DNA from 3 places in the Dechloromonas denitrificans genome. Region 3 is predicted to be linked to each of the others. Evidence: predicted binding sites of a transcription regulator. Region 3 holds the regulator's gene; each other region holds the start of a gene.
What was found. Region 3 encodes HrcA, which represses chaperone genes, less so after heat shock. Its sites were predicted from a motif close to TNTTAGCACTCNNNGNCNNNGAGTGCTAANA; they were not measured.
Positions count from the first base shown of each region.

Region 1: rpoH (RNA polymerase sigma factor RpoH) is a predicted target of HrcA. The motif match lies at 2,040-2,070, and genes of this name have one in related genera.
Region 2: KI614_RS02195 (co-chaperone GroES) is a predicted target of HrcA. The motif match lies at 6,430-6,460, and genes of this name have one in related genera.

Region 1 is NZ_CP075187.1:3,083,353-3,093,267, forward strand. It holds gene KI614_RS14535 (ATP-binding protein) at 1-1,879, shown strand, start outside; gene rpoH (RNA polymerase sigma factor RpoH) at 2,103-2,963, shown strand; gene KI614_RS14545 (IS4 family transposase) at 3,082-4,401, shown strand; gene napH (quinol dehydrogenase ferredoxin subunit NapH) at 4,454-5,344, opposite strand; gene napG (ferredoxin-type protein NapG) at 5,341-6,213, opposite strand; gene KI614_RS14560 (TatD family hydrolase) at 6,311-7,072, opposite strand; gene KI614_RS14565 (D-amino acid dehydrogenase) at 7,066-8,319, opposite strand; gene KI614_RS14570 (RelA/SpoT family protein) at 8,316-9,915, opposite strand, start outside.
Region 2 is NZ_CP075187.1:444,097-454,011, forward strand. It holds gene KI614_RS02155 (diguanylate cyclase domain-containing protein) at 1-956, shown strand, start outside; gene KI614_RS02160 (diguanylate cyclase domain-containing protein) at 967-1,944, opposite strand; gene KI614_RS02165 (chemotaxis protein CheC) at 1,941-2,555, opposite strand; gene KI614_RS02170 (response regulator transcription factor) at 2,558-2,932, opposite strand; gene KI614_RS02175 (ATP-binding protein) at 3,026-4,117, opposite strand; gene KI614_RS02180 (response regulator transcription factor) at 4,121-4,804, opposite strand; gene KI614_RS02185 (Spy/CpxP family protein refolding chaperone) at 5,068-5,439, shown strand; gene KI614_RS02190 (EF-hand domain-containing protein) at 5,631-6,335, shown strand; gene KI614_RS02195 (co-chaperone GroES) at 6,540-6,830, shown strand; gene groL (chaperonin GroEL) at 6,930-8,582, shown strand; gene KI614_RS02205 (DUF485 domain-containing protein) at 8,762-9,070, shown strand; gene KI614_RS02210 (cation acetate symporter) at 9,072-9,915, shown strand, end outside.
Region 3 is NZ_CP075187.1:2,391,716-2,401,630, forward strand. It holds gene dapB (4-hydroxy-tetrahydrodipicolinate reductase) at 1-632, opposite strand, end outside; gene KI614_RS11375 (outer membrane protein assembly factor BamE) at 635-1,117, opposite strand; gene fur (ferric iron uptake transcriptional regulator) at 1,212-1,658, shown strand; gene KI614_RS11385 (TMEM165/GDT1 family protein) at 1,665-2,273, shown strand; gene recN (DNA repair protein RecN) at 2,322-3,977, opposite strand; gene KI614_RS11395 (NAD kinase) at 3,977-4,888, opposite strand; gene hrcA (heat-inducible transcriptional repressor HrcA) at 4,954-5,982, shown strand; gene hemH (ferrochelatase) at 5,982-7,085, shown strand; gene trxC (thioredoxin TrxC) at 7,144-7,587, shown strand; gene KI614_RS11415 (VCBS repeat-containing protein) at 7,875-8,654, shown strand; gene KI614_RS11420 (methyl-accepting chemotaxis protein) at 8,686-9,915, shown strand, end outside.

The DNA.
Region 1 (9,915 bases), 690 kb from region 3:
AGAGGACCTGAACAATCTGCTGGAACGACACCCTTCGGTGTTAAGACAGCACTTCAAACTTTGGCTGACGCACACCGATATCCTTGAACGTATCTTACATAGCGGCATATATAACCGCACAGATGCTGAACTCGACGTAATAAAAAGCCTTGTCCCAAAATTTGTTCAGAACCGGAGCGTCGCTGAAGCTGAAGCAATTCTAGAGCAGCGAGGGGCGCTAATCATCGCTGGAGACCCTGGTGTTGGCAAAACAACTCTTGCGCGAATTCTGACCTGGCTTCACCTTGCACAGGAATGGCGTGTCTTCGTGGTGGACGACCTTACTGAGGCCATGGAAATCTGCTCAAAAGGCGAGAAGAGACTCATCTTTTTTGATGATTTTCTTGGCCAAATTAGCCTAACAAATGAAGTGATCCGAAATACAGATCAGCGGTTGCCTATTTTCCTTGAACGAGTTCGATGCAATAAGGATTTACGCTTCATCCTGACAACGAGAAGTTACCTGCTTTTACAGGCGCAGTTGCAATCTACGAAGCTATCGTCGGAAAAAATTACAGCCAGTGAGTTGATCCTCAACGTTGGATCGTACACTCGAGGCATTCGCGCCCAAATTCTCTTCAATCACATTTATTTTTCCGATCTGACCAACGAGGAAAAGCGTTCACTACTAAGTGACGACTTCTATCTAAGAATTATCGACCACAGGAATTTCAGCCCTCGCTTGATCGAACTGCTTACTTCAGCAGATTTCCAAGCTATTCAAGATCTACCCATCAGGGACGCTGTTATTAATGCGCTCAATAATCCAAGTGCTCTGTGGGAGAGGCCTTACCGTGCCCATCTAAGTGCAGACTCTCGTACCATCATGCTCGCGTTATTTTTCTCAGGACACTGGCCGTCTGTCGACACAATCCTGCAAGCATTTAAACGCTTCTCGCACCACATTGATGACTCCCAGATGGTCGTAAGCTTCAGGCATGCACTTAAGCCACTTGAAGGATCGATAGTCTCTCTATCGAACAACTATATCTTCTTTAGCAATCCCGGCATTCGAGACTTCATGAGCGCAGTCATCATCGAAGATCATTTACTTCTATCTATCGTTAAGAGCGCAGGCACCTTTGTTGAACTCGATAATGCTTGGGGGTTTTACATAAAACATTATGACGTTTGCTCAAAACAGTTTAGCGATGAAATAGTCTGGATCGATGCGGTTAAGAGACTAATGGTTTCCGGCCGAGGAGCGGCTATCGAGCATCTCCGACTCGCACTTGATATGAGCGAACACCTGGACGAAAAGTACCCGACCCTCGCTTTAGCAGAAGATGCATTTAAGAGGCTGTCCGTAGAAGGCGCGGATCCCATTGATGAGAGCGAATGCAGACGTGCACTTGAATTATTCCAAAATCACTCGCTAGACGAACAACAAGCCCTCCCCTCAAATACCGTACTTGCACAGGTCACTGCAGATATGCTTTCTGGTGCGGGGGATACACTTTCATTAGACGAGATTAAAGAAGTCGCCAGTGCAATTGAGAGATATGGAGAAGCCCCAACACTCGCCAAAAATGCAGCTTGCGACGCACTGCATGGTTTCATCGAATGCCTGGAAAATCGGCTTGATGACATTTCGTCCATTTCAGAGTTGAACTCCTTTGAGGATGAACTGGAGTTTGCGCTTTCAGCTTTCGACCTCAAAATTCCCTCGGATAGTCAGCTCGAGCTAAACAAACACCGTGACTATCTCGAAGAAAAAGAGGCTGACCGTAACGACAAAGACTACAAGCCATCAGCCCCCTTAGGCAGAGATATAGATGCTTCTGACTCCGAAGTGAGATCACTTTTTGCAATTCTCCAGACCCAACTCCTAGGCGACTGACTGCCAATCTAAGTCTACGCTTTGGACAGCCTCCAATTTGATCGAAGGCTTTTCGCTTTAGCTATTTGTCGCAAACATTAATGTCTTGTCTCTGACTCTATTGCACTGTCTCAGACTTTATTGGCAACGAACAGATTCCCCGCGAGAAACTTTTTTCACTTGTTAGCACTCATAGGCAGCGAGTGCTAAAATTGAATCAGGTTTTCAAGGAGAAAATTACGCGATGACCCAAGCTATGGCCCTTCCAATTCCCTCTGCGGTCGGCAACATCGACGCCTACATTCAGGCTGCGAACCGTTATCCGATGCTTAGCGAGTCCGAGGAGACAAAGCTGGCTGAGCGTTTCCACAACGATGGCGATGTGGAAGCGGCACGTCAGCTCGTGCTCTCGCATTTACGCCTTGTCGTTTCAATTGCCCGCGGCTATCTCGGCTACGGCCTGCCGCACGCCGACCTGATCCAGGAAGGCAATATCGGCCTGATGAAGGCGGTCAAGCGCTACGACCCGGCTCGTGGCGTGCGCCTGGTGTCCTTTGCGATGCACTGGATCAAGGCTGAAATCCACGAATACATCCTGAAAAACTGGCGCCTGGTCAAAGTGGCCACCACCAAGGCCCAGCGCAAGCTGTTCTTCAATTTGCGCAGCCTGAAAAACAACTACGAAGGTGTCGATACGCTGTCCGGCACCCAGGCTGCCGAAGTTGCCGCGCGCTTGGGCGTCAAGCAGGAAGAAGTCGTCGAGATGGAAACGCGCCTGACCGGCCGCGATCTCGCGCTGGAAGGCAATCCGGATGATGGTGACGAGGCTTTTGCCCCGATCGACTACTTGGCCGACTCGCGCTACGAGCCGACGCGCGTCATGGAAAACAAGGCCATCGCCCGCCTGCACGATGAAGGGCTGCACAACGCCCTGTCGGCACTCGACCCACGCAGCCGCCGGATTGTTGAAGCACGCTGGCTGAACAATGACGAAGGCGCCACTCTGCATGACCTGGCCGCCGAGTTCTCGGTATCCGCCGAGCGTATCCGCCAGATCGAGGTCAAGGCGCTGCAAAAAATGCGCGGCGTACTCAGCGCAAGCTGAGCGGTCCTTGCTTCATGCAAAAAGGGGAGCCGAGGCTCTAATGCCGTTCACTTAGGTGAGCGGCATTTTTCATTTTGGGGCTTGTGGACAGTTCGCCGAATGGTTAACGTGGCGAACGATGTTGTCCAGCCAGCTCTCCATTACGACAGATGTCATGCCGACGATCGGATTCGATCGTCTGGCGGCTCATTTGCCGTATGAGTGGATTGAGCAGGCGCTCAGCGCGCATGGGGTGGCGAGTGTTCGCCGCCGTCGTTTGCCGGCGGAGCAAGTGGTCTGGCTGGTGATCGCCCTGGCGTTGTTTCGTCGCCAGTCGATGGAAGAAGTACTCAGCACCCTGGATCTGGCCTTGCCCGACACCCGAATCGAGGCGGTCTGCAAGAGTGCGATCACGCAGGCGCGGGCTCGCCTTGGCCAAGCCCCGCTGCAATGGTTGTTCGAGCAAACGGCCCAAGCCTGGTGCGCACAGGAGAAGGTCGCGAATCAGTGGAAGGGACTTTCGCTATGGGCGGTCGATGGCACCACCTTTCGGGTGCCGGACAGCCCCGAGAACCGCGAATTCTTTGGTGCCCAACGCTACGCCAGCGGCAAAGTGGCCTCCTATCCTCAGGTGCGTGCCGTCAGCCTGACGGCACTGCCCACCCATCTGGTCTCGGCCATCGAGTTTGGCCAATACGGCCAGAACGAAATGCTTTACGCCAAGGCGCTGATCGGTCGGATCGAGGACCATTCCCTGACCGTCTTCGACAAGGGCTTTGTTTCTGCGGAAATATTGTTGGGCTTGAGTGCTGCGGGCACCGAGCGGCATTACCTGATCCCCGCCAAGTCCAACACGCAATACGAAGTCCTGTCGGGAACGCCCGAGGATTGTCGGGTTCGTTTGCGTATATCTCCTCAAGCGCGCGTCAAGGTCCCTGATCTGCCCGAGGCCTGGGAGGCCCGTGCCATTCGAGTCGAGTCGGCCAATGGTCAAAGCCGGGTACTGCTGACCTCATTGTTCGATCGCCGCCGCTTCAAAGCGCAGGATCTGGCGGACTGCTATCGCCGGCGCTGGGAAATTGAAACCAGCTACCGCGAGCTCAAGCAATCGATGCTGGGCGAAGCGCTGACCTTGCGCTCGCGTTTGCCCGAAGGGGTCAATCAGGAAATCTGGGGGGCCTTAATTGCCTACAACCTGATCAGACTTGAAATCGCCAAGGCGGCCACTGAAGCGCGCGTCGCTCCGACCGATCTGAGCTTCCTGCGCGCACTGCACATCATCCAGCACGAACTGATCTGGGCGGCGGGAATGAGTCCGGGGAAACTGCCGTCCCATCTGGCGCGCCTGCGTTTGCAGTTGCAGATGGCTATCGTGGAAAAACGACGGGGGCGAAAATGCCCCCGTGTCGTCAAAGCCAGACCGGCTCGTTACGCCGTTCGTCACCTAAAAGAGCCTTAACTGAACTGCATTAGGCCGGTTGGCCCCCTTTTTTCTTGCCTCAGCAGCCGGCTTACTGATCGCCCGCTAGGGTCGAAGCAGGGTTCTTGAAGCGCAAACTGTAGGTAAAAACCTCTTTCGAACAAACGTCGATACAACGGCCACAGTTCGTACAATCAGCCGACAGGATCATCGGCCCGACGCCTTTGGCCTCGCCTTTCAAGGCCGGACGAATCACCTGCGGCTCGGGGCAAACCTCGAAGCAATCCATGCAGTCGTTGCACGCCACGCGGGCCGGGGCCGAAACGCGCAGCAGACTGCGCCGACCCAGCAGGTTGTAGAAAGCGCCGACCGGACAGAGTCGACCGCACCAGCCGCGACTCATCACAAAGAGATCGAACAGGAAAACCGAAAGTACCACGGTCCACGCTGCTCCCAGGCCGAAAATCAACCCGCGATGCAGCATCGAGATCGGGTTGATCAGTTCCCACAAAACCACGCCCGTCAAGGCCGAACCGACCAGCGTCATGCCCAGAATCCAGTAACGGGTCTGCCGCGACAGATGCACGCTGCCCTTGATGCCAAGGCGATCACGTAGCCAGCCGGCAGTATCGGTCACAACATTCACCGGGCAAACCCAACTGCAGTAAACCCGCCCCCCGACCAGAAAGTAGAACAAGGCCACAATCGCCATCCCGATCAAGCCCAGCGTTTCCGGCACATGGCCGGCAACCATCGACTGCAGGGCGACATACGGATCGGTCAGCGGCAGTACATCAAGCGTGTAGCTGTAGTTCAAATTGCCTTTGACCACCCAGATACCGGCCAGAGGGCCGAGCAGGAAGAGGCCGAGGATACTGAATTGCGACACCCGGCGCAGGATCAGCCAGCGGTAGGCACGCCACCAGCCTTTTTCCTCGACGGCCTCGGCGCCAATGCGTTTTTTATGGCGAATCTGGCTCATGGCTTTTCTCCCAGACCAGGGGGATGACTGGGCACTGCCCCGGCCTCGCTGCCGGGCAAACCACGGGCCGGTGCTGTCTGGCCGCTGGCCGGGTCGTAGTGACCAGGCAGGACGGCGCCCTCAGGTACGCGATCGGGCAGGTCGATCAATTTGGATTCATCCATCAATGAATGGCCCGCTTTCTTTTGCTCGTCCCAACCCACGCGATAGTGGTGCCCCAACTCGCCCTTGGCCAACTTGGGCGGCAGGACGCGAATCGCAGCCTCTTCCAGCACACATGATTTTTCGCATTTGCCGCAGCCCGTGCAGTGTTCGGAATGAACGGTCGGCAGGAACATGGCATGCCGACCGGTGCGCTGGTTGGGCTGCAAATCAAGCGTGATGGCCTTGTCGATGACCGGGCAGACGCGATAACAGACATCGCAGCGCAAGCCGAGGAAATTGAGGCAGGTTTCGTGGTCGATCAGCACCGCGACACCCATTTTGGCCTTGTTGATATCGGTCAGTTGATGGTCGAGGGCCTTGGTCGGACAAGCCTTGATGCAAGGAATGTCCTCGCACATTTCGCAGGGAATGTTGCGCGCCGTGAAGTAAGGCGTACCGGTGGCCACCGGTGTTTCCGGCTTGGCCAGTTCCAGCGTGTTGTACGGGCAATCGCGCACGCACAGGCCGCAGCGGATGCAGGCGCCGAGAAAATCGTCCTCCGGCAGTGCGCCAGGTGGCCGCAATGCCAGGGCGGGCAAGGCTTTCGATTGTTTGGCGTAGAGCCCGAGTCCAAGGCCGAGCATCCCGACACCGCAGGCCATCCGGGCTGAATCGAAGAGAAACTGGCGGCGCGCCGCACCGTTTTTGGGGGAATTTTTTGTCATGGCTTTCCACATTCATGCCGCAAGCGGGCTCGACGACCGAGGCCGATTTTGACCCGCGTAATTTACGCTTATAAGCGTTTAATGGTTTTAGCCCAGATCAAGCGAAACGCAATACTTGTTGCGCATTCAGACGGCTGGCCGCGATGATTTCACCACGCGGCAAGTTGCGTAATTCAGCCAGCACATCGACGATCGCCGACAGTTGTGCCGGCGTATTGCGCCCCCGGTCAAGCCAGGCGGGCGGAATATCCGGCGCATCGGTTTCGAGGACAATGGCGTCCAGCGGCAACTCGGCGGCCAGCGCCCGGATACGGGTTGAGCCGCTGTAGCTCATGGCGCCACCAAAACCGAGCTTGAAACCCAGCTTGATGAATTCATCAGCCTGCTGACGACTGCCATTGAAGGCGTGGGCAATGCCACCCGACACACGAATCCGGCGCAACTGCTTGAGAATCGGGTCGATCGAGCGGCGCACATGGAGAATCACCGGCAGCTTGAACTCGCGGGCCAGTTTGAGTTGTTCAACAAAAAAATGCGTCTGACGGTCCGGGTCGAGATCAGGCACGTAACCATCCAGGCCGATTTCACCCACGGCGACTGGCCGCTCGGACTCAAGCCAGTGTCGCACCGTCGCCAGATCGGACTCCTGCGCTGCCATGACGTACAGCGGGTGAATCCCGTACGCCGCATGACAGCCGGGATAGCGCGCAACGACGGATTGCAGCCTGGCGAAGCCGTCGACCGCGACACCCGGCACAACGATCTGCCCGATGCCGGCCGCCAGTGCGGCGGCATGCACTGCATCGCGATCGGCCTCGAACTCAACCGCATCGAGATGGCAATGGGTGTCGATCAGCATCGAATAAAGGGGAAATCCGGCTCGGCGCGTCGGCCGCTGATCAGATCGGCCAAGGCAGCCGCGGAACCGCAGGCCATCGTCCAGCCCAGCGTACCGTGGCCAGTATTAAGCCACAGATTGCCGTAGCGGCTGCGCCCGATGCAAGGCACATTCGAGGGCGTCGCCGGACGCAGGCCGGTCCAGAATACCGGCTCGCCATCGGCCTTGAGTTCGGGAAAAAGCTGGCGCGTCCGTTTCATCAAAGCGGCACAGCGAACCGGGTTGAGCTCAAGGTTATAACCGTTGAACTCAGCCGTGCCGGCAATTCTCAAGCGCTTGCCGAGCCGGGAAAAAACAATCTTGTGTTCATCGTCGGTAATGCTGACCATCGGGGCCTGCGCATCGTCGGCCAGCGGCAATGTGGCCGAATAGCCCTTGGCCGGATAAACCGGCAGCCCGATCCCCAGCGGCTTGAGCAACAAAGGCGAGTAGCTGCCCAAAGCCAGCACATAGGCATCGGCCGTCAGCAATTCCGAACTCCGCTCGCTGCGCACCAGAACCCCGGCAATTTGCCCGCCGGCCGGCGCGATGCGGTCGACCGTCCAACCATGCTGAAAATCAACACCGGCGGCCTTCGCATGAGCCGCCAGTTGACGGGTGAATTGATGGGCGTCGCCGGATTCGTCGGACTGCGTGTAATCGCCGCCAATCAACAAGGAACGGGCGCCAGCCAGCGCCGGTTCGATTTTGAGGCATTGATCGACGTCGACCGTGTCACGATCCAGACCAAACTCGCGCATCAGCCGGGCCGCTTCAACCGCCCGGCCAAACTCTTCGTGATCGGTGTAGATATGCAGGATGCCGCGTTCGAGCTGATCGTAGTCGAGCGCCAGCTCCTTGCGCAGTTCCTGCAGGCAGCCCCGGCTGTAAAGCGCCAGGGCGACGATTGCGGCAATGTTGCGCCGTGTCCGGCCCGGCAAACACTCGGCCAGAAAGCGCAGGCCCCAGCCCAACTGGGCCGGATCGGCCCGCCAGCGCCAGAGCAAGGGTGCATCTTCGCGCCCCAGCCACTTGATGACGCGCGGCAAAACATGCGGATTGGCCCACGGTTCGGCATGCGACACGGAAATCTGGCCGCCATTGGCAAAGCTGGTTTCGTTACCAGCCACCGGCTGGCGATCCACCACCGTCACCTCATGCCCGGCCTTGGCCAGATACCATGCACTCGCCGTGCCGACAACGCCGGCGCCCAGCACGAGAACCTTCAAGCGTCGCCTCCCCTTTCACGGATGATGCGCGTGACTTCGGGAATATGGCGCATGCCGCGCATGACGGCCGCCAGGTGATTGCGATGGGCAACCTGGATGGTGAAGCGGAGCAGCGTGAACAGGCGCTCCGGGTCAGCGTCCATCGCCACATGTTCGATGTTCGAACCGGCCTCGGCAATGGCTGCCGCCACCTGGGCCAGCACACCGCGCGTATTCTTGACCTCGACCCGGATGCGGATATCGAACAACTTGCCTTCTTCCGGCTCCCATTCGACATCGATCCACTTTTGCGGCTCGGCCGAGCGCGATTTGCGGATCGTCGGGCAATCGTGCGTGTGAATGATCAGGCCGCTACCCTTGCGGATCGAACCAATGATCGGATCCCCCGGAATCGGCTGACAACAATGCGCCAGCTGAATGGCCATGCCTTCGGTCCCGTGGATCGCCAGGGCCAGGCCATTGGGCGAACCACCCGCCATATCCTCACGCGCCAGCAGGCGGCGGGCCACAACGGAAGGCAGGCGCTTGCCGAGACCGATGTCGGTATACAGCTCCTCGATCGACTTCTGGCCACCCGCCTTGACCAACTGGTCCCAGGCATCGGTCGGAATCGAAATCGGCACCACGCCGAGGGCCAGCAACTCCTGGCGCAGCAGACGCTCGCCGAGACGGGCCGACTCTTCGTTCTGCATCGTCCGCAGGTAATGACGGATCTTGCTGCGCGCCCGGCCGGTCTTGATATAACTCAGCCAGATCGGATTCGGGCTGGACTGGGCCGAGGTGATGATCTCGACCAGATCGCCATTGCGCAACTCGGTGCGCAGCGGGGCAAGCTCGTGATTGACGCGGGCGGCCGAGCAATGATGACCAACGTCGGTATGCACTGCGTAGGCAAAGTCGACCACGGTGGCGCCCTGCGGCAGCGCCATGATCTTGCCCTTGGGCGTGAAGACGTAAACCTCGTCGGGAAACAGGTCGATCTTGACGTTCTCGAAGAACTCAGCCGAGTCGCCGCTCTGCATTTCGAGCAGCGACTGCAGCCATTTATGCGTCTTGATCTGCAGATCGGCGCCGCTTTCCTCGATATCCTTGTACAGCCAGTGCGCCGCGACACCTTCCTGGGCAACGTGGTGCATTTCCTGGGTACGGATCTGGACTTCAACCGGCGTGCCGTAAGGCCCGATCAAGGTGGTATGCAGCGACTGGTAGCCATTGGCCTTGGGAATCGCCACGTAATCCTTGAACTTGCCGGGCACCGGCTTGTACAGGCCATGCAGCGCCCCCAGGGCGAGATAGCAGGTCGGCACGTTGTCGACCACGACCCGGAAACCGTAGATATCCAGCACCTGCGAAAACGACAGGCGCTTGTCCTTCATCTTGCAGAAAATCGAGTACAAACTCTTTTCGCGGCCGAACACATCGGCCCGCAAGCCTGCCGAGTCGAGCTTGCCCTTGATCCCGTCGAGAATGCGGGTGAGCAATTCCTTGCGGTTGCCGCGCGCCGCCTTGAGCGCCCGGGCCAGCACTTCGGCACGATGCGGATGGATCAGCTTGAAGCAGATGTCCTGCAACTCGCGATAGAGCTTGTTCAAGCCC
Region 2 (9,915 bases), 1.5 Mb from region 3:
TGTTGCAATGGGTGGTCAGCGTGCAGGATGTGACGGACCGTCTGGCCAGCGAGCGAGCCCTGCAGATTTCTGCCGCGGTGATGGAAAGCGCAACGGAAGGGATTGTGGTCACCGATGTCGATAACCATATCATCCAGGTTAATCCGGCATTTACGGCCATTTCCGGCTACCGGCCGCAGGAGGTCCTTGGCAAGGATCCGCGCTTGCTCGGTGCAGGGCGTCACTCCGACGGGTTCTTCAAGGACATGTGGGCGCGGTTGGCGAGCGAAGGACACTGGGCCGGCGAAGTCTGGAACAAGCGTCCGGATGGCACGGTCTACGTCGTCTGGCTGGCAATTTCCTCGATCCACGGCGGCGCGCTGGAAAGCGGCGGACGACATGTCGCGACCTTCATCGACATTACCCAGCGCAAGGAAATGGAAGAGTTGCTACGCCACAAGGCGCACAGCGACCCGCTGACCAATCTGCCGAATCGGGCGCTGTTCTACGATCGCCTGCAAATGGTCCAGACCCAGGCTCGCCGCTATGGCGAACAGTTCGGTCTGCTTTATCTCGACCTGGATTACTTCAAGAATGTGAATGACACGCTCGGCCATGCCGCCGGTGATGCCCTCTTGATCGAGGCGGCGCGACGCCTGGTCCTGGCGGTGCGCGATTCGGATACCGTAGCGCGTCTGGGCGGCGACGAGTTTGCCGTCATCCTGCCGAAAATTTCGGGGCAGGGTGAGGTGGAAGAGGTGGCGCAGCGGATCGTGCTCGAAATGGCACGGGAATTCCACCTGGAAGTCGATGTGGCGCGCATCTCGGCCAGTGTCGGCATCGCCCTTTTTCCGGTGCATGGTGAAGATCTGGATGTGCTCAAGCAGCATGCCGACATGGCGCTCTACGCCGTCAAGCGGGCCGGCCGGAATGGCTATCAGGTTTATCTGCCAGGGCCGGCGCTCAAGGCCGACTGAAGCGCGCCGGCTACTCGCAGGCGCGGAAACTGCCGTCTTCCACCGAAAAATAAACCGCCCGGTTGCGACCTTCGTGTTTGGCCTGATAGAGCGCAACATCGGCCGACGAGAGCAAGGTGTCGGTGTCGGCATCCTCGGTTGGGGTCATCACCGCGACACCGATGCTGAGACTGAGGAATGGGGTCGGAGCTGTGTCCGGATGGGCAATCTGCAGCGCATCGACTTGTCGGCAAATCTTGCCGGCCAGCTGGCAGGCATTGTCTTCGTTGTAGCCCGGCAAGACCAGTGCAAACTCATCGCCGCCGTAGCGTGCCGCCAGCCCGCCGACCGGTCGCAATGTGCCGGAAAACAGTTCGCCGACCTGTTTCAGGCAGGCATCGCCAATGTCGCGGCTGTGTACTGCATTGAAGTGACTGAACTGATCTAGGTCGCCGACCAGCAGGGCAAGTGGTCGGCCGGCTTTCCTGGCCTTGTCGAACTCCTGGGCAAGCGCCGCATCGAAGGTGCGGCGATTGGGCAAGCCGGTAACTTCATCCTGGGTGGTGCTTCGGCGCAGCATGTCGGTTTGCTGGCGCAGCAGGCGCTCGCGTGAAATATTGGCCGTGACGTCGCTGATCTGGATCAGGCATGCCGCCCTGGGATCGTCCCGCAGCGGGATGATGTGGATCAGTTGCTGAATCCGGCGTTCCCGCCGCCGATCCTGTTCGGTCTGATAAAGCGGCAGAATGGCGCCGTGCAGGGCCGGAGAGAGCAGTGCCGGCAGGCGGTGCCGGATTGCCTGGACGACGGCTTGCTGCAGTCGGTTGTTGGTGATTCCGGTCAGTGCCTCGGCCAGCATCTGGCCGTTGGCCAAGGCCGCCGTTTGGCCGCAGCGGGTGGCAAACCATTGATTCCAGTAAAGTACGCGCTGCTCGTGATCGAGAATCACGACACCGGATTCAAGGCTGTCGATGACAGCGCACAAGGCACTGGTCGGCAGATTGATCATGCCAGTCCCTGGTCGTGCAGATATTGGGTCAGGCAGGACAGCAGATTGGCCATCGACGTTACGCTGAGCAGAAACAGGATGTGTCCCTGGATGCATTGCTGGCTGATTTTCATGTCGACCTGGAGCAGGACGACCATGTGATCTTCGTCGCCCTCCAGGATTTCGATCGAGTTGGTATCGCCGAAACGGTGCAGGGGCAAGGTGCTGTCAAAACTGATGTGCAGCAGGTCGGCCAGCGAGCTCATGCAGGCGTTGAGAATAATGTTGCCGACTTCGCACATGGCTTCCTGTTCGAATTCGGACAGTTCCTCGACCGACATGTGCGGCCCGACCATCAGGCGGACGATTTCCAGGGCGTTCGACTCGGGGAAGACGAGCATCGCTTCCGCATCGAACGGGCCGCTGAATGTCTGGCTGACCGTGCTGAACTGGCGGAACTCCGTGCCGAGCAGAATTTCGGCGGCTTTTTCGCGTGGCACCACCATGACGCCCGGCGCGCTGAGCAGCACTTCGTCATTGACGATCTGGCTCAGGCTTGAGGCGGCACGGCCGACGCCGATGTTGAAAATTTCACCCAGCGCATCGCACTGCAGTTCGCTCAGCTCGGTCATGCTCAAGACTCGAAAAACGCGATGGCGTCAGCCACCGATTGCGCCGTGATCGGCTTGGCGACGAAGTGTACACCGGCTCGGCTGGCTGCTTCACGGGTGCTTTCCTGAATGTTGGCTGTACATAGGGTAATCCGGGTATCCGGATGACGGATGCGGATGCGTCCAGCCGCTTCAAGCCCGCTGATGCCGGGCATGTTGACATCCATGCTGACAAAGTCAGGCGGTGTCTCGTTGGCCAGTGCGATGGCTTCGTCACCGTTGACTGCTTCGATGATCCGCCAGTTCGGGCGACTGTCGGCAATGATGGCCCTGATCAGCATGCGTGACATGCGGCTGTCGTCGACGATCAGAAGCAGCGGGGAATTTTCGATGTTCATCGCGTAATTATGACTAAAGTTGGGCCGGTGTCGTCAACTCAAATCAAATATCGCTGGGCCTGCTTTCGTACCGTAGCGGCGACTTTTGTTTGATCAGGGTCCTGGCGGGATGGTGATTTCGACGCGCAAACCGCCTTTGGGCGTGTTTTTGGCCATGATCTGGCCGTTGACCGCAGCAAGGACGCGGCGGGCGATGGCCAGGCCCAGCCCATAGCCTTCGCCGGGATTGGTGCCACGGAAAAATGGGGTAAAGATAGCTTCCAGTTGATCGTCGGGGACGCCCGGCCCCTGATCGGTGATGGCGATCAGGCAATGGCGGTTTTCCAGGATGCGAGCTTCGATACTCAGGGTGCCGCCCTCCGGCGAAAATCGCAAGCCGTTGCGCAGGACGTTCTCGATTGCCCGGTGGAGCAGTTCGGCGTTGGCGCGCAAGGTGAAATCGGGCAGTGTCGGGCAGTCGACCGCGATATGCCGTGCCGTGGCTTCAAAACGCGTGTCTTCAATCAGATCACCCAGCAGATCGGCCAGGTCCAGCGTGTCGATATGCGTGCCGACCCCGGCTTCCAGGCGCGAAAGCGTCAGCAGTTCGCCGACCAGCCGGTTCATCCGCTCGCCTTCGCGTTCGATGCGCAGCAGGCTGTCGTCAATCCGGGCAGGTTGCTGGCGGGCCAGTCCGATGGCGGCGTGCAGTCGGGCGATCGGTGAGCGCAATTCGTGCGAAACGTCGTGCAGCAGCCGTTTTTGTCCTTCCATCAGGGCGCGTACATGGTCGCTCATGCGATCAAAACCTTGACCGAGGTCAGCCAGCTCGTCTCTTCTGCGCCCCATGCTTTGTCCGATCCTGAGATCCAGATTGCCCTCAGCCGCCGCTTCGAAGGCTTCGCGCAGGTGGCGGATCGGTTTGGCGATATACCAGGCGAGACCGGCAGCACAGAGCAGGCTGGCGAACAGCCCGGCGGCGATGTGGATGTAGGGGATGATCGGGCCGCGATGTTCGGGCGGCGGGGGCGGCCTGAAATCGTTCGGTGGTGGCAGGTGAGGGGGCGGCATGCGCTCCCGGTGCGAAGCGTCCGGGCGGGCATCGTGGTGCTGATGTTCAAGCCAGAAGAGTGTGCCGGTGGCGACGACGCCGACCATCTGGGCCAGCCAGACGAACAGGAAAAATTTCCAGAAAAGACGGCCCATGAGTTATTCGCGGATCAGCTGGTAGCCCTGGCGATAAACCGTCTGGATGCATGAACGGCCATCCGCCAGTCGGCCAAGTTTCTGACGGATGCTGGAAAGATGGACGTCGATGCTGCGATCGAAGCGGCTCAGGGCGCGGCCCAAGGCTTGTTCGGAAAGCTCTTCCTTGCTGACCGGTCGGCCGGCGTGACGGGCGAGTGTTTCGAGCAGATTGTATTCAGTGCCGGTCAGCTCGACGGCGTCTCCATTCCATTCGACGCGCCGTTGCTCGGGGCGGACGCAGAGGGCGCCAAAAACCAGCGGGGCGCTGCTGCTTTCGGCGGAGGCGGCGCTTCGCCTGAGAATGGCGCGCAGCCGGGCCGCCAGTTCGCGGGGCAGGCAGGGCTTGGGGACGTAATCGTCGGCGCCGAGCTCAAGTCCGACGATGCGATCCATGTCGTCGCCACGAGCGGTCAGCATCAGGATCGGCATCGTGCTGGCCGCCCGGATTTGACGCAGGACTTCGATTCCGGAAAGGCGGGGCATCATCACGTCGAGCACAGCAATCGCATAATTGCCGCTCAGTGCGGCCTGGACGCCGCTTTCGCCGTCATGCTCGGTGGCGACGGTAAAGCCATCCTGGGCCAGGTAGTCACCGAGCATTTCGGCCAGTTCGACATCATCGTCAATCAGCAAAACTGCTGTCATTGCACTTTCCGTTGCTGGGTTCGCATGGGTTGGGATCATAGCCAAGGCTTTTTCAATTCGGCACTGAATTTACAGACTTTTACCGGCTGCTAACGGCGGTTAACCGTGGGTCGGCAAACAATTCATGCCTCGACTGGCCGCAGTGGCCGGACGCATCCCATTCAACAGGAGAACCCATGAAATCCCGTCTTTTTATTGCTGTCTTGCTTGCTGCTTCCTTTTCTGTGCACGCCCAGCCATCTGCTCCGGTCGACCAGCCCTGCATGGCAAAAATGGGCCGACATGAACATGCTGCCAGTGGGCCGGGGGGCGCACTGCCCCCGTTCCTGCATGGCATGAAACTCAGTGAACGGCAGCAGGATCAGGTTTTTGAACTCATGCACGCCCAGGTGCCGGCCATGCGTCAGCAGGAAAAACAGCTGCGGAAATCTCTTGATGCCCTCCGCCAGCTGGCGCTCGATGAGCGATTCGACGAAACACGAGCCCAGGCGCTGGCGCAGTCCGCGGCTAGCTCGCAAACTGAAATGGCGTTGTTGAAGGTTCAGCTGGATCGAAAGGTGCTCGCTTTATTGAGCGCGGATCAGCGTAAACAGCTGGCGGCAAAAATTGCCAGCCGTCCGGATTTGCCGCTTTAAGCTGGTTTTACGCCGGAATGTTTCCCTGCAAGCTTGCCGGATGTCGGATTGCGGGGGATTTTTCTTAACAAACTTTTACCCTGCTTAACGCCAACCACCGCCCATTCTGGCCGTTTTGGGCCGATAAATTGCTCGAAAGGAACGGTCAGGAGACTCCTGATCTTCATTCAACCTGTTTCAAGGAGCCAATCATGATCGGTGGCATCGGTAATGCATCACAAATGAGTAGTCGGCTGTTCTCGGCACTCGATACGAAAAGTCAGGGCTATCTCGAGAAAAGCGACTTTGTTTCGGCTTTCAGCAAGATTTCGAATAGCAGCAATAGCAGCAGTTCCAGTAGCACCAGTGTTGACGACGTTTTCTCCGCACTGGATAGCGATAGCGATGGCAAGGTTACCGAAAGCGAATTTGCCAGTACCTTGTCCAAGCTGCAGGAAGAACTCGATGGACAGTTCAACCAGATGCGCATGCAGGGCCAGGGTGGGCATGGCGGCGGAGGCATGGGTGGCATGCCTCCGCCGCCACCGCAGGGCAATGATGCGGGATTTACCAAGGATGAACTGAGTAGCCAGCTTGAAGAGATCGGCTCGTCCGATTCGCAGCGTTCAAGCCTGATTTCGAAAGTGGTCGATAATTTCGAGGCTGCCGATACGGATCAGGATGGCAAGGTCAGCTTTAGCGAGGCCATGGCATACGACCAGTCTACACAGCAAACGGGAACGAGCGATTCCTCCGATACGTCGTCGGCCAGCACCTCTTCCGCGGCAAGCAGCAGCGCTAGCAATAGCGATGCTCAGATCATGCTCAAGATCATGCAATTGATGCACGCTTACGGTAATCCCGCCCACTCTGGCGAGAACTCGGCCGTTTCCAGCTTGCTCTCGGTGACTGCCTGAAGCACTGTTGCGAGCGGATCAGCCGGCCTCGGGCCGGCTTTTTTTCGTCCTGCCTTTGCTGAGTGCTCTTGAAATCGGCTGGGGTCACCCCTATTATTAGCACTCGACCCGGGTGAGTGCTAACGATTTGCCTCCCCCGATCCCGGATGCCCTTTGTTGCAAGCCGGCCAATTTCAATGTCTGTGAACTACTAGGAGTAGCTTTATGAATATCCGTCCTTTGCACGACCGTGTGATCGTCAAGCGTGTTGAAGCCGAGCGCACCACTGCCTCCGGCATCGTCATTCCTGATTCCGCTGGCGAAAAGCCGGATCAGGGCGAAATCCTGGCCGTTGGCCCGGGCAAGCGTGACGACAACGGCAAGCAAATCGCTCTCGACGTCAAAGTCGGCGATCGCGTTCTGTTCGGCAAGTACGCCGGCCAGGCCGTCAAGGTCGATGGTCAGGAAGTCCTGGTCATGCGTGAAGAAGACATCATGGGCGTTCTGCAGAAGTAATTTCTGCATCCCTCGAAATGACGGTTGATCCCACACCCCAAGGGTGCTTCCTACGGGGCGCGGTCAACCGGAAAATTGATCAAAATTCAGGAGTTTTAAATGGCAGCTAAAGAAGTCAAGTTTGGTGATTCCGCCCGCGCCCGTATGGTCGAAGGCATCAATGTCCTGGCCGACGCAGTCAAGGTTACCCTTGGCCCGAAAGGTCGCAATGTCGTACTCGAACGTTCCTTCGGCGGCCCGACCGTCACCAAGGACGGCGTTTCCGTCGCCAAGGAAATCGAACTGAAAGACAAGTTCGCCAACATGGGCGCCCAGATGGTCAAGGAAGTTGCTTCCAAGACCTCCGACATCGCCGGTGACGGCACCACCACCGCCACCGTGCTGGCTCAATCCATTGTTCGCGAAGGCATGAAGTACGTTGCTGCCGGCATGAACCCGATGGATCTGAAGCGCGGCATTGACAAGGCTGTGGTTGCTACCCTGGCCGAGCTGAAAGCTTTCTCCAAGCCCTGTACGACCAACAAGGAAATCGCCCAGGTTGGCGCCATTTCCGCCAACTCCGATTTCAACATCGGTGAAATCATCGCTAACGCGATGGCCAAGGTCGGCAAGGAAGGCGTCATCACCGTTGAAGATGGCAAGTCCCTGGAAAACGAACTCGACGTTGTCGAAGGCATGCAATTCGACCGCGGCTACCTGTCCCCGTACTTCATCAACAACGGCGACAAGCAGCAAGCCCTGATGGAAAACCCGTTTGTTCTGCTCTTCGACAAGAAGATCTCCAACATCCGCGACCTGCTGCCGATCCTGGAACAAGTTGCCAAGGCTGGCCGTCCGCTGCTGATCATCGCTGAAGATGTCGATGGCGAAGCCCTGGCGACTCTGGTCGTCAACAACATCCGCGGCATCCTGAAGACCGTTGCCGTCAAGGCCCCGGGCTTTGGTGACCGTCGCAAGGCCATGCTGGAAGATATCGCCATCCTGACTGGCGGTACCGTGATCGCCGAAGAGACCGGCCTGACGCTGGAAAAGGCTGTCCTGAAGGATCTGGGCCAGGCCAAGCGCATCGAAGTTTCCAAGGAAAACACCACCATCATCGACGGCGCCGGCGAAGCTGCTGCCATCGAAGCCCGCGTCAAGCAGATCCGCATCCAGATCGACGAAGCGACTTCTGATTACGACAAGGAAAAGCTGCAGGAACGTGTGGCCAAGCTGGCTGGCGGCGTTGCCGTCATCAAGGTTGGCGCAGCGACCGAAGTTGAAATGAAGGAAAAGAAGGCTCGCGTTGAAGATGCCCTGCACGCTACCCGCGCTGCTGTGGAAGAAGGTATCGTCGCCGGCGGCGGCGTTGCCCTGATCCGTGCCCGCGCTGCCATCGGCAAGCTGAAGGGTGACAACCATGACCAGGACGCCGGTATCAAGATCGTCCTGCGCGCCATGGAGCAGCCGCTCCGCGAAATCGTTGCCAATGCAGGCGACGAGCCGTCTGTCGTGGTCGACAAGGTGCAGCGTGGCAAGGGTAACTACGGTTACAACGCTTCCACCGGCGAGTACGGCGACATGGTTGAAATGGGCGTGCTCGATCCGACCAAGGTGACCCGCACCGCACTGCAGAACGCTGCTTCTGTGGCCGGCCTGATGCTGACCACCGAGTGCATGGTTGCTGAACTGGCTGAAGACAAGCCGGCTGGCGGCATGCCTGACATGGGTGGTATGGGCGGCATGGGTGGTATGGGCGGCATGGGCATGTAATTGCCCCGTCCAGGTTTTACCGCTTGATCAAAGCCCCGCCGAGTGCGGGGCTTTTTTGCGCCATATCAAGGCGCAAGGCTGGATTTTTGTAACGCTCTGTAAGCTCTTTGTAAGTAGCTGCGCCTAAATTAGGCTCCGCAGCAATGCCTCTATAAACAAAAAGTCTGAGGAGCAAATCAATGCAAAACGTACTCGATCGGATTACAGCTAATCCGAAATTCCACGAGTTTATTGCCATGCGCAGTAAGTACTCGATCATTATGGCCATCGTCAGTGCCGCAGCCTATTACGGCTTCATCCTGCTCGTTGCCTACAACAAAGAGTTTTTGGCAGTGAAAATGGGTGCCGGCATGACGATGAGCGTTGGCGTTCCGATTGGTGTCGGCGTTATCGCTTTCACCATTCTCCTGACCTGGATTTATGTCCGTCGCGCCAATACCGAATTCGACGCGATTAACGAAGCCATCATCAAGGAGGCACAGAAGTAAGATGACTAAGTTCACAAAAATTCTTGCTGGCCTCGTTGCCCTGCTCGCCGCAGGCGCGGCCATCGCTGCGGGTGCCGATCTCGGCAATACCCAGAAGCAGGCAACCAACTGGACGGCCATCGTCATGTTTGGCCTGTTCGTCGGCGGTACGCTTTACATCACCAAGTGGGCCGCAGGCAAAACCAAGTCTGCTGCTGACTTCTACACCGGTGGCGGCGGTATCACCGGCTTCCAGAACGGCCTGGCCATCGCGGGTGACTACATGTCTGCCGCATCCTTCCTGGGTATTTCCGGCCTCGTGTTCGCCAACGGCTTCGACGGCCTGATCTTCTCGATCGGCTGGCTGGTCGGCTGGCCGGTCATCACCTTCCTGATGGCCGAGCGTCTGCGTAACCTGGGCAAGTTCACGTTTGCTGACGTGGCTTCCTACCGCTTCTCGCAAACACCGGTTCGCATCTTCGCCGCTTCCGCTTCCCTGGTCATCGTCGCTTTCTACATGATTGCGCAGATGGTCGGTGCCGGTCAGCTGATCAAGGTGCTCTTCGGCATGGAATATGTCTACGCTGAAGTGCTCGTCGGTGTCGTGATGCTGATGTACGTACTGTTCGGCGGTATGACCGCAACGACCTGGGTGCAGATCATCAAGGCTGTGATGCTGCTGGCAGGCGCAACCTTCATGGCCGTTTCCGTGTTGCTGCAGTTTGGTTTCTCGCCGGAAGCGCTGTTTGCCAAGGCGGTTGAAGTGCACTCCAAGAAGGATGCCATCATGGGTCCGGGCGCACTGATCAAGGATCCGATCTCCGCCATCTCCGTCGGTATGGCGCTGATGTTCGGTACCGCTGGTC
Region 3 (9,915 bases):
CCACCACGCACGGTTGCGAACCCGATGGTTGATGGATCCCGCTCACCGGTCACACCTTCACGACCGTAGACAGCACAATCCTTGAGATCCCGTTCAAGCGCATTGGCAATCACCTCACCCATGCGCAACGCCGTACCCGATGGGGCATCGATCTTCATTCGGTGATGAGCCTCGACCACCTCGATGTCATAGCCTTCATTCAGAATCCGGGCAGCCACATCAAGCAGCTTGAAAACGACATTGACGCCAACAGCCATGTTCGGGGCAAAAACAACCGGGATATCCCGCGCTGCAGCAGCAATGATTTCCTTGCCCTCAGCCTCAAAACCTGTCGTCCCGATAATCATGCCGACTCCGGCCTGGCGACACAGTTCCAGATGGACCAGCGTTCCTTGCGGACGCGTGAAATCAATCAGGCAATCGATATTTTGCAACCCTGCAGCAACATCATCGGTCACGAGCACATCACAGGGCATTCCGACCAGTTCGCCCGCCGTCTTGCCAATCGCCGGGCTGCCCGGAACATCAAACGCAGCGCCCAGAGCAACCAGATCGTCCTTCAACACAGACTCGATCAGCATCCGCCCCATACGACCACCAGCACCAACGATGCCAATACGCGTTGCACCCATCATCAAAACCCCATCAAATTCATGAAACGACGAAAATAGCTTGGCTCCTCGCGCGGCGGCAGCGGCTTGTCAGCAAGATCTTCCGGCAGGGATCCCAGATCGACCAAACGCGACTGCGGAGGCGGTGCCGTCAATTCGGCGACATCGGCCACAGCCACATCGCCGCCGACACGCTCAAGCAAGCCATCCGCATTGAAGAATGCGGCGAATTTGCGAGACTCGACCTTGCCAGTCTGGCCATTCTGGTAGCGATAGACGTAATCCCAGCGCTGTTGATGGAAAACATCGGTGATCATGGGTGAGCCAAGGAGAAAGCGCACCTGGTCTCGCGTCTGCCCCGGCTTGAGCTGGGCGACCATTTCCTGTGACAGGACATTGCCCTGCTGGATATCAATCTTGTACTCGTTAATAAAGCCGGGCTTGTAAGTACAAGCCCCCAGAAGCGCACAGAATGCGACAGAAAGCAGTAAGCGGGAGCGGAGCATGCGGGATTCCGGAGTTTCTCAAACACCTTTGAAGCGGTATATCATACCCGAATTCGCCCCTGGCCCTGCCCCAACAATTTTTGGATATTTAACGATGAGCGACCCCCAAAGCCTTAAGAATATGGGCCTGAAAGCCACCTTTCCGCGCCTGAAAATTCTTGAGCTTTTCGAAAAAAGCAATGTCCGCCACATGACGGCGGAAGACGTCTATCGCATGCTCATCAATGAAAACATGGATATTGGCCTGGCCACTGTCTATCGCGTTCTGACGCAATTTGAACAAGCCGGCCTGCTTGAGCGCCACTTCTTCGAATCCGGCAAGGCGGTTTTCGAAATCAACCACGGCAAGCATCACGATCATCTGGTGTGCATCGATTGCGGGCGGGTCGAAGAGTTTTACGACCCCGAAATTGAAAAGCGCCAGAATGCCATCGCCGAAGAACGTGGTTTTGCCATTCAGGATCATGCCCTGTATCTCTACGCCCAATGCACCAAGACAGCCTGCCCGCATCGCAGCAAGACCGAAGAGAAGTCTGAGTAAATTCTGATGACTGATTTTTCCGGCATGCTGGCGGGAGCCTGGCTCTCTTCGGCAGGAGCCACTTTTTTGCTGATTGCACTGGCTGAATTCGGCGATAAAAGCCAACTCGTCTGCATGACCCTGGCCGCGCGCCATCGTCCTCTCCCAGTCATTCTCGGCGCAGTAGCCGCCTTTGCCATTCTGAACCTGCTGGCCGTCCTGTTTGGCGCCGCCGTTGCTGCCTGGCTTCCCGAGTGGGTCGTCACCGCGGCGGTTGGTTTGCTGTTTGCCGTGTTCGGCATCAGCGCCTTGCGCTACAAGGAAGAAGAGGACGACGAGGATATTGAGGAAAAATCCGGCCACAATGTCTTCGCCACAACTTTCCTGCTGATCTTTCTGGCCGAATTCGGTGACAAAACCCAGATTGCCGTGGCCGGCATGGGGAGCACGAGCAATACGCTGGCCGTCTGGACGGGAGCAACGCTGGCGCTGGCAACGACCTCCGCTCTTGGCGTAATGGCCGGCCAAAAACTCCTGCATCGCCTGCCCCTGGTCTGGATTCACCGAGTCAGCGGGGCGTTTTTCCTGGTGCTGGCAGTACTCGCTGCTATCCGGCTGATCCAGAATATTCTCTGAGATAGTCAGGATTTGGGTAATTTCCCCGGTCGACCGGGGAAATATGCCTTATTTCAAACGTAGCAATTCGCGCGCATGTTGAAGGGTGATGTCGGTAATTTCGACTCCGCCCAGCATCCGGGCAATTTCCTGAACACGCCCGGCTGAATCAAGCGACTGGATGGCACTTAGCGTAACGCCATCGCGCAAGGCCTTGCTGACCTGCCACTGCCAGTTGGCCTGAGCTGCGACCTGCGGCAAATGCGTGACGCACAAAACCTGGCGTTCGCCGCCCAGTTCATTGAGCAAGCGGCCGACGATTTCAGCGACGCCGCCACCAATCCCGACATCGACCTCGTCAAAAATCAGGGTCTGAACGCTGGCCGAGCGCGAAGTCAGCACCTGGATCGCCAGACTGATACGCGACAATTCGCCGCCGGATGCCACCTTGGCCAGCGGCTTGGCTTCATTGCCCGCCAATCCGCCGATACGGAATTCAACCTGTTCAAGCCCGTAGACCGCGCCATCGCCGACCGGCAGCAAGGCGACCTCGAAACGGCCGGACGAAAGCGCCAACTGGCGCATGACCTGGCTGACCGCCAGCCCCATTGCTTCGGCCGCCTGACGGCGCCCGCCGGACAACTCGCCGGCTTGCTGCAGGAAGGCCTGCCGTGCCGCAGCGACGCGCTTTTCAAGAGCCAGCAAATCAGCCGACGCCTGCAATGCGGCCAAACGCTCGCGCCACCCCGACAATAGCGCGGGCAATTCCTGCGGCTGAACGCGATACTTGCGCGCCGCCGCCATGACGGCATCCATCCGCCGCTCGACCTCGGCCAGGCGGGCCGGGTCCAGATCGGCCCGATCGGCGTAACGCCGCAAGGTCGAAACAGCCTCGGAAAGCTCGGCCTGAACCGAAGCAACCAATCCGGCCACCTCTTCCAGCGCCGGATCGTATTCGGCAAGACTGGACAAACGTGTGGCTACGCTATCGATCTGACGTTCGCACGCCCCGTCGTCGTCCGAAAGCAACCCAATTGCAAACTGTGCGCCTTCAATCAGGCTGGCCGCATGACCAAGGCGACGATGTTCAAGATCAAGCGTTGCCCACTCGTCGACCGTGAAAGCCAGCGTATCGAGCTCACGAACCTGCCACTCGAGTTGCTCACGTTCGCGCTGCAGCGCTTCGGCCCCTTCGCTGGCTGCGCGCAACGTCTGGTCCAGCTCGCGCCACTGGCGAAAAGCCGCACCGACGTCACGGACCAGTCCGCCCAAGCCGGCATGTGCATCGAGCAGATTACGCTGGGCATCGCTGCGCAAAAGCGACTGGTGTGCATGTTGACCGTGGATATCGACCAGCCATTCACCCACTTCGCGTAATTGTTGCGCCGTTGCCGGAGATCCGTTGATGTAGGCCCGCGAACGACCGCCAGCGTCAACCACGCGACGCAGCAGCAACTCATCATCACCCTCAAGATCATTGGCCTTGAGCCAGGCAGCCACTGCCGGCAGGCGGGCCACATCGAAAGTCGCCGCCACTTCGGCTTTTTCGCAGCCGGAGCGAATCACCCCGGCATCGGCACGCTCACCAAGCGCCAGTGCCAAAGCATCGATCAAAATCGACTTGCCGGCCCCGGTTTCCCCGGTCAACGCGCCAAAACCAGTCGAAAACTCAAGCTCAAGGCGATCAACGATGACGAAATCGCGAATAGTCAGGTGACGCAGCATCAGGGACCTTTGGGCCGTTCGCTCCAGTGCAGTTTCTGGCGCAGCATGGCGAAATAGCTGTAGCCCGGCGGATGCAGGAAACAGATGGTGTATTCAGAACGTTTCAGACGGACGCAATCGTCACGCGCCAGATCGAGCGTCACCTGGCCGTCGAAGTGCACACGCGGATCATCGGCGTTGACGACACGCAATTCGATATCGGCACTGTCGTTGACGATGATCGGGCGATTGGTCAAGGCATGCGGACAAAGCGGGACCAGCGCAATACCGGCCAGCGTCGGGTGCATGATCGGCCCGCCGGCCGACATCGAATACGCCGTCGAACCGGTTGGCGTCGAGACGATCAGGCCGTCAGAACGCAGGTTATAAATGAATTCGCCGTCGATAAACAGTTCGAATTCGATCATCCGGCCAATGGCGCCCTTGTCGATCACGACATCATTCAATGCCATGTTCGACGCGATTTCCTTGCCGTCGCGAATCACCTCGGCGGAAATCAGCATCCGCTTTTCTTCCTGGAAACGACCGTCGAGCAGATCGTCCATGCAGGTCAACATGTCGTCCCGGGCAATATCGGTCATGAAACCGAGCCGCCCCTGATTGACCCCGACCAAAGGCACACGATAGCGGGCCAGGCGGCGAGCGGCATTGAGCATGGTGCCATCGCCGCCGAGCACGATGGCCAGGTCGGCATGCGCCCCGATATCGTTGAATCCGCAGGTGACCCAGCGCGACAAATCGACCTTGCGCCCGATATGTTCCGAAGTTTCTCGTTCGATAAAGACCGAAACTCCGCGTTCGTGCAGGTATTCAGCCAGTCGACGCAAGGACTCGGCAATTTCCATGCTGTGATATTTGCCGACCAGCGCGATGGTCCGGGGCGAGCGACAGGAAGCGAAGCTTCTATTCATGTTCGGGATTTTTGCATAAAAATGCCTTGTCGCGCGCACTCTGCTTTTTTGTACAATGCTCTGCCATGCTGGATGAACGCTCAAGAACCCTTCTCAAGGCGCTGGTCGAACACTATATCGCTGATGGTCAGCCGGTTGGTTCGCGCGCCCTTTCACGCTTTTCCGGTCTCGACCTGTCGCCGGCGACGATCCGTAACGTCATGGCCGACCTGGAAGACGCCGGTTTTGTCGCCAGCCCGCACACCTCGGCCGGCCGCATTCCGACCGCCCGCGGCTATCGCCTGTTTGTCGACAGTCTGCTCACCGTGCGCCCGCTCGAAGCGCGCCAGATGGGTGAAATGGAAGAAGCGCTGCAAGGCCAGCCATCCAAGCAAATCATCTCCAGCGCCTCGCAACTGCTCTCCGGCCTGACCCAGTTCGCCGGCGTAGTCATCGCGCCGCGCCGGGCAAGCAGCCGGATTCGCCAGATCGAATTCCTCAGCCTGTCCGAAAAACGCATCCTGCTGATCATCGTCACAACAGACGGCGATGTGCAAAACCGCATCCTGACCAGCGAAAAATCCTATTCGCCAGCCGAACTGGTCAGCGCCGCGAATTACCTCAACCAGAATTTTGCCGGCCTGGATTTCGAACAAATACGCCAGCGCCTGTCGGTTGAAATCCAGCAATTGCGCGAAGACATCAAGCCGCTGATGGCAATGACGCTCGAAGCCGGCGATGCTGCCATGTCCGAAAACGCGACACCTTACGTCATCAGCGGCGAACGCAACCTGCTCGGCGTTGAAGACCTGTCCTCCAACATGAAGCGACTGCGCGAACTGTTCGACCTGTTCGAGCAGCGCTCCAGCCTGATCCGCCTGCTTGAAGTCTCGAACCGGGCCGAAGGCGTCCAGATCTATATCGGTGGCGAATCGGGCATTGCCCCGCTCGATGAATGCAGCGTCGTTACCGCCCCCTACACGGTCGATGGCCAGATCGTCGGCTCGGTCGGTGTCATCGGCCCAACCCGCATGGCTTACGAACGCGTCATTCCCATCGTCGACATCACCGCCCGCCTGCTGTCCAGCGCCCTTACCTACCAGAGCAACAACTAATGTCCCGTTACCTGCCGGAACCGCCACATCGCCACGGCACGCCGTCGTCGACCGCCATTCTCATCGTTAACCTTGGCACGCCCGACGAAGCCAGTGCTCCAGCCCTGCGTCGCTACCTCAAGGAATTTCTTTCCGACCCGCGTGTTGTCGAAATTCCCAAGGCAATCTGGTGGCTGATTCTGAACGGCATCATCCTCAATATCCGCCCGAAAAAGTCGGCGGCAAAATACGCTTCCGTGTGGATGAAGGAAGGCTCGCCTCTGCGTGTTCATACCGAACGCCAGGCCAAATTGCTCAAAGGCCTGCTTGGCGAACGGGGTCATCATGTCACGGTCGACTGGGCGATGCGCTATGGAACGCGCTCTGTTCCGGAAATGCTGGCACACCTCAAAGCCAACGGCGCAACACGCATCCTGCTGGTTCCGATGTATCCGCAGTATGCGGCGAGCACGACAGCTACGGTCGTCGATGAAGCCTGCCGCTGGCTGCTTCAATTGCGCAACCAGCCGGAAATGCGTTTCGTGCGCAACTTCCATGATGACGAAGGCTATCTTGCCGCGCTTGAAACGTCGGTCCGCCAACATTGGCAGACAGCGGGACCGCTCGGCCCGGATGATCGCCTGCTGATCAGCTTCCATGGCCTGCCCAAGCGCAGCCTGGACCTCGGCGATCCGTATTTCTGCGAATGCCACAAAACCGGCCGCCTGCTGGCCGAACGCCTGCAGCTCAAGCCCGAACAATACCGCCTCTGCTTCCAGTCGCGCTTCGGCAAAGCCGAGTGGCTGCAACCTTATACCGCCCCAACCCTGCATGCACTGGGCAAGGAAGGCACCAAACGGCTGGATGTAATTTGCCCTGGCTTCACGGCCGATTGCCTCGAGACACTGGAAGAAATCGCCCTGGAAGGGCGTGACGACTTCATCGCGGCGGGCGGCCAGGCATATCACTACATTCCAGCCTTGAACGAAGATGCCGCATGGATTGCTGCCCTGGCCAACCTGGTTGAACGGCAATTAGGCGGCTGGGACACACGCCAGCCGTTCGATCCCCGACAACTCGAAATCGGCGCCAGGGAAGCCTTCAAACACGGCGCCCGAACTTGAGATTGGCCATGCCAACCCCACATCGGGTGCCATGAACACACCGTACGGGGAGCGCGCCATGCCAGAAAACATCCACCTCGTCTGCTCCCATTGCGCAGCAGTCAACCGTTTGCCGATCGCTCGCCAGCACGAATCGCCAAGCTGCGGGCAATGCAAAAACCCCGTTTTCTGCGGTCGACCGCAAGAACTCGGCGAAAATGACTTCGACCGCTGGATCAGCCGCAACGATGTCCCGATGCTCGTTGATTTCTGGGCGCCATGGTGTGGCCCCTGCCGCTCGATGGCACCGGCCTTCACCCAGGCCGCCAGCGAACTGGAACCGGTACTGCGCCTGGCCAAGGTCGACACCGAACGCGCCCCCGGCCTGGCCGCCCGCTTCGGCATTCGAAGCATTCCAACCCTGATCATGTTCAGCAGCGGACGCGAAATTGCCCGACAAAGCGGCGCACTCGATCTGAACGCCCTGAAGCGCTGGGGCATGGCCAATCTGCCCAAAAATTAAGCTTTTCCCCATGGCTGCCGTTAACAGTGTGTCAAAACACACTGGATGGAATTGCCATGAAAATCGCCAGCGCCAACCTCACCATGGCGTCAGCACACGCCAGCCAGGAACAATACAAGCGGAGCGAATCCCTGAGAATCACCACGGGATCGCCCCGTTCGACCTTGCCCGCCAACGACCCGGTTGATCTGTCAGACCAGGGGAAAAACATCCAGGCGGCTGAATCAGGGAGTGCCACAAGCGATTCCGCGGTCGACCGCGATCCGCAACTGAATTTGATTCGTCGCATGCTCGAATTCCTGACGGGATACAAAATTCGAGTTTTCGATGCCGCCAAGCTCCAGGCCCGGGTTAACGATGATGCAGGCCAAACAGCCAGCAATACACTGGCTGCCGACTACGCCATCGACTACCAACGCCACGAGTCCTATACAGAATCCGAACAGACGGCGGTATTGATCAGCGGCAGCGTCAAGACAGCCGATGGCCAGGAAATCAGCTTCGACCTCCAATGGACGATGGCACGCCATTACCACGAGGAAAGCGAGACGAACCTGCACTTGGGCAACGCAGCCCAGAAAACAGACCCACTTGTGCTGAATTTTGCCGGACCGGCGGCGCAGTTGATCGATCAACGTTTCGCCTTCGACCTGAATGCCGACGGAAAAACAGAAAACATCAACTTCGTCGCTCCCGGTAGCGGATTCCTGGTTTTCGATCGTAACGAGGACGGGAAAATCAATAACGGCCAAGAACTTTTCGGCCCGACGACAGGTGATGGTTTTTCAGAATTAAACGCGCTGGATAGTGACAGAAACGGCTGGATTGACGAAAATGACAGTTATTACAAAAAACTACAAATATGGTCACACAAAGCCAATGGCGAGGATGCTTTTCAATCGCTGGCCGAAGCCAATGTCGGGGCCATCGCTTTAAATCACATCGCATCACCCTTCGACCTGAAAAACCAGAACAATGAATTACTGGGACAGGTTCGCAGTTCTGGAATTTTTTTGCAGGAAGATGGCAGGGCTGGCACAATCCAGCAAATAGACCTGACTGCCTGATAAACGCAGCTTCATAACAAGGGATTCAACCATGCCGCGCTTTGCCGACTTGAAGATTTGGGTACGACTAACGGCCGCAATCTGGCTCGCTCTGGCAATCATCTGGGTCGGAGCAATTATCTGGACCACCCAGGTCAATCGAGAAACCGCCATTCGCCAGGCACAGGATTTTTCCCAAAGCATTCATGAAATGACCATGGCCGGCCTGACCGGCATGATGATCACCGGCACTGTTGGCCAGCGCGAAGTTTTCCTCGACCAGATCAAGCAACTGACCATCATCAAGGATCTGCACGTTGCACGCAGCGAAGCCGTTTCGAAACTTTACGGTCCGGATGCCAAAGCCAAACGCGAACTCACCCCGCTGGAACAGCAGGTCATGACCTCCGGTACGCCGTATGTCTCGCTGGAGTCGGAGAACGGCAGCTCATCCCTGCATGTCATCAACCCGACCAAGGCATCGAAAAATTATCTCGGCAAGGATTGCGTACTCTGCCATCAGGTTCCGGAAGGCACGGTACTCGGCGTGGTCAGCATGAAAGTATCACTCGATTCGGTCGAGGCAGAAGTCGCCGCCTTCCGGCTGAAAATTGCCGGCGTAGCCCTGGGCGCTCTGGGTGCCCTGCTGGTCATCATTTACCTGCTGACCCAGCACTTCGTCACCGTACCGCTGGAAGAACTGCGCAAGGGCCTGCGTGACATTGCCCGCGGCGAAGGCGACCTGACGCGCCGCCTGCCGGTCAAAGGCAAGGATGAGGTAGGCCAGTCCGCCTTTGTCTTCAACGAAATGATGGACAATTTCCAGCAACTGGTCAGCCAGGTTCGCGATTCGGCAACACAGGTTTCGGCGCGTGTTGCATCGCTCTCGGAAAGTGCTGACCGCGTCTCGCAAAGCTCCCATCTGCAAAACGAAAAATCCGGACAGGCTGCTTCGGCCGTCGAAGAACTGGTCTCCAGCATTTCTTCAATCGCCCAAAGTGCCGGCCATGTGCAGCACCAGTCACAGGAAAGCCTGGCACGCGCCAACGAAGGCAGCCGCAACCTCGAGGTCCTGCTTGACGAAATGAGCGTTGTCGAACGTGCCGTCAAGGAAATGGCCAATTCGGTGAATGACTTTGTGCGCAATACAGAGTCGATCACGTTGATGACACGGGAAGTGAAAGACATTGCCGAGCAAACCAACTTGCTGGCACTCAACGCCGCCATCGAAGCAGCCCGAGCCGGCGAACAAGGCCGAGGGTTTGCCGTGGTGGCCGACGAA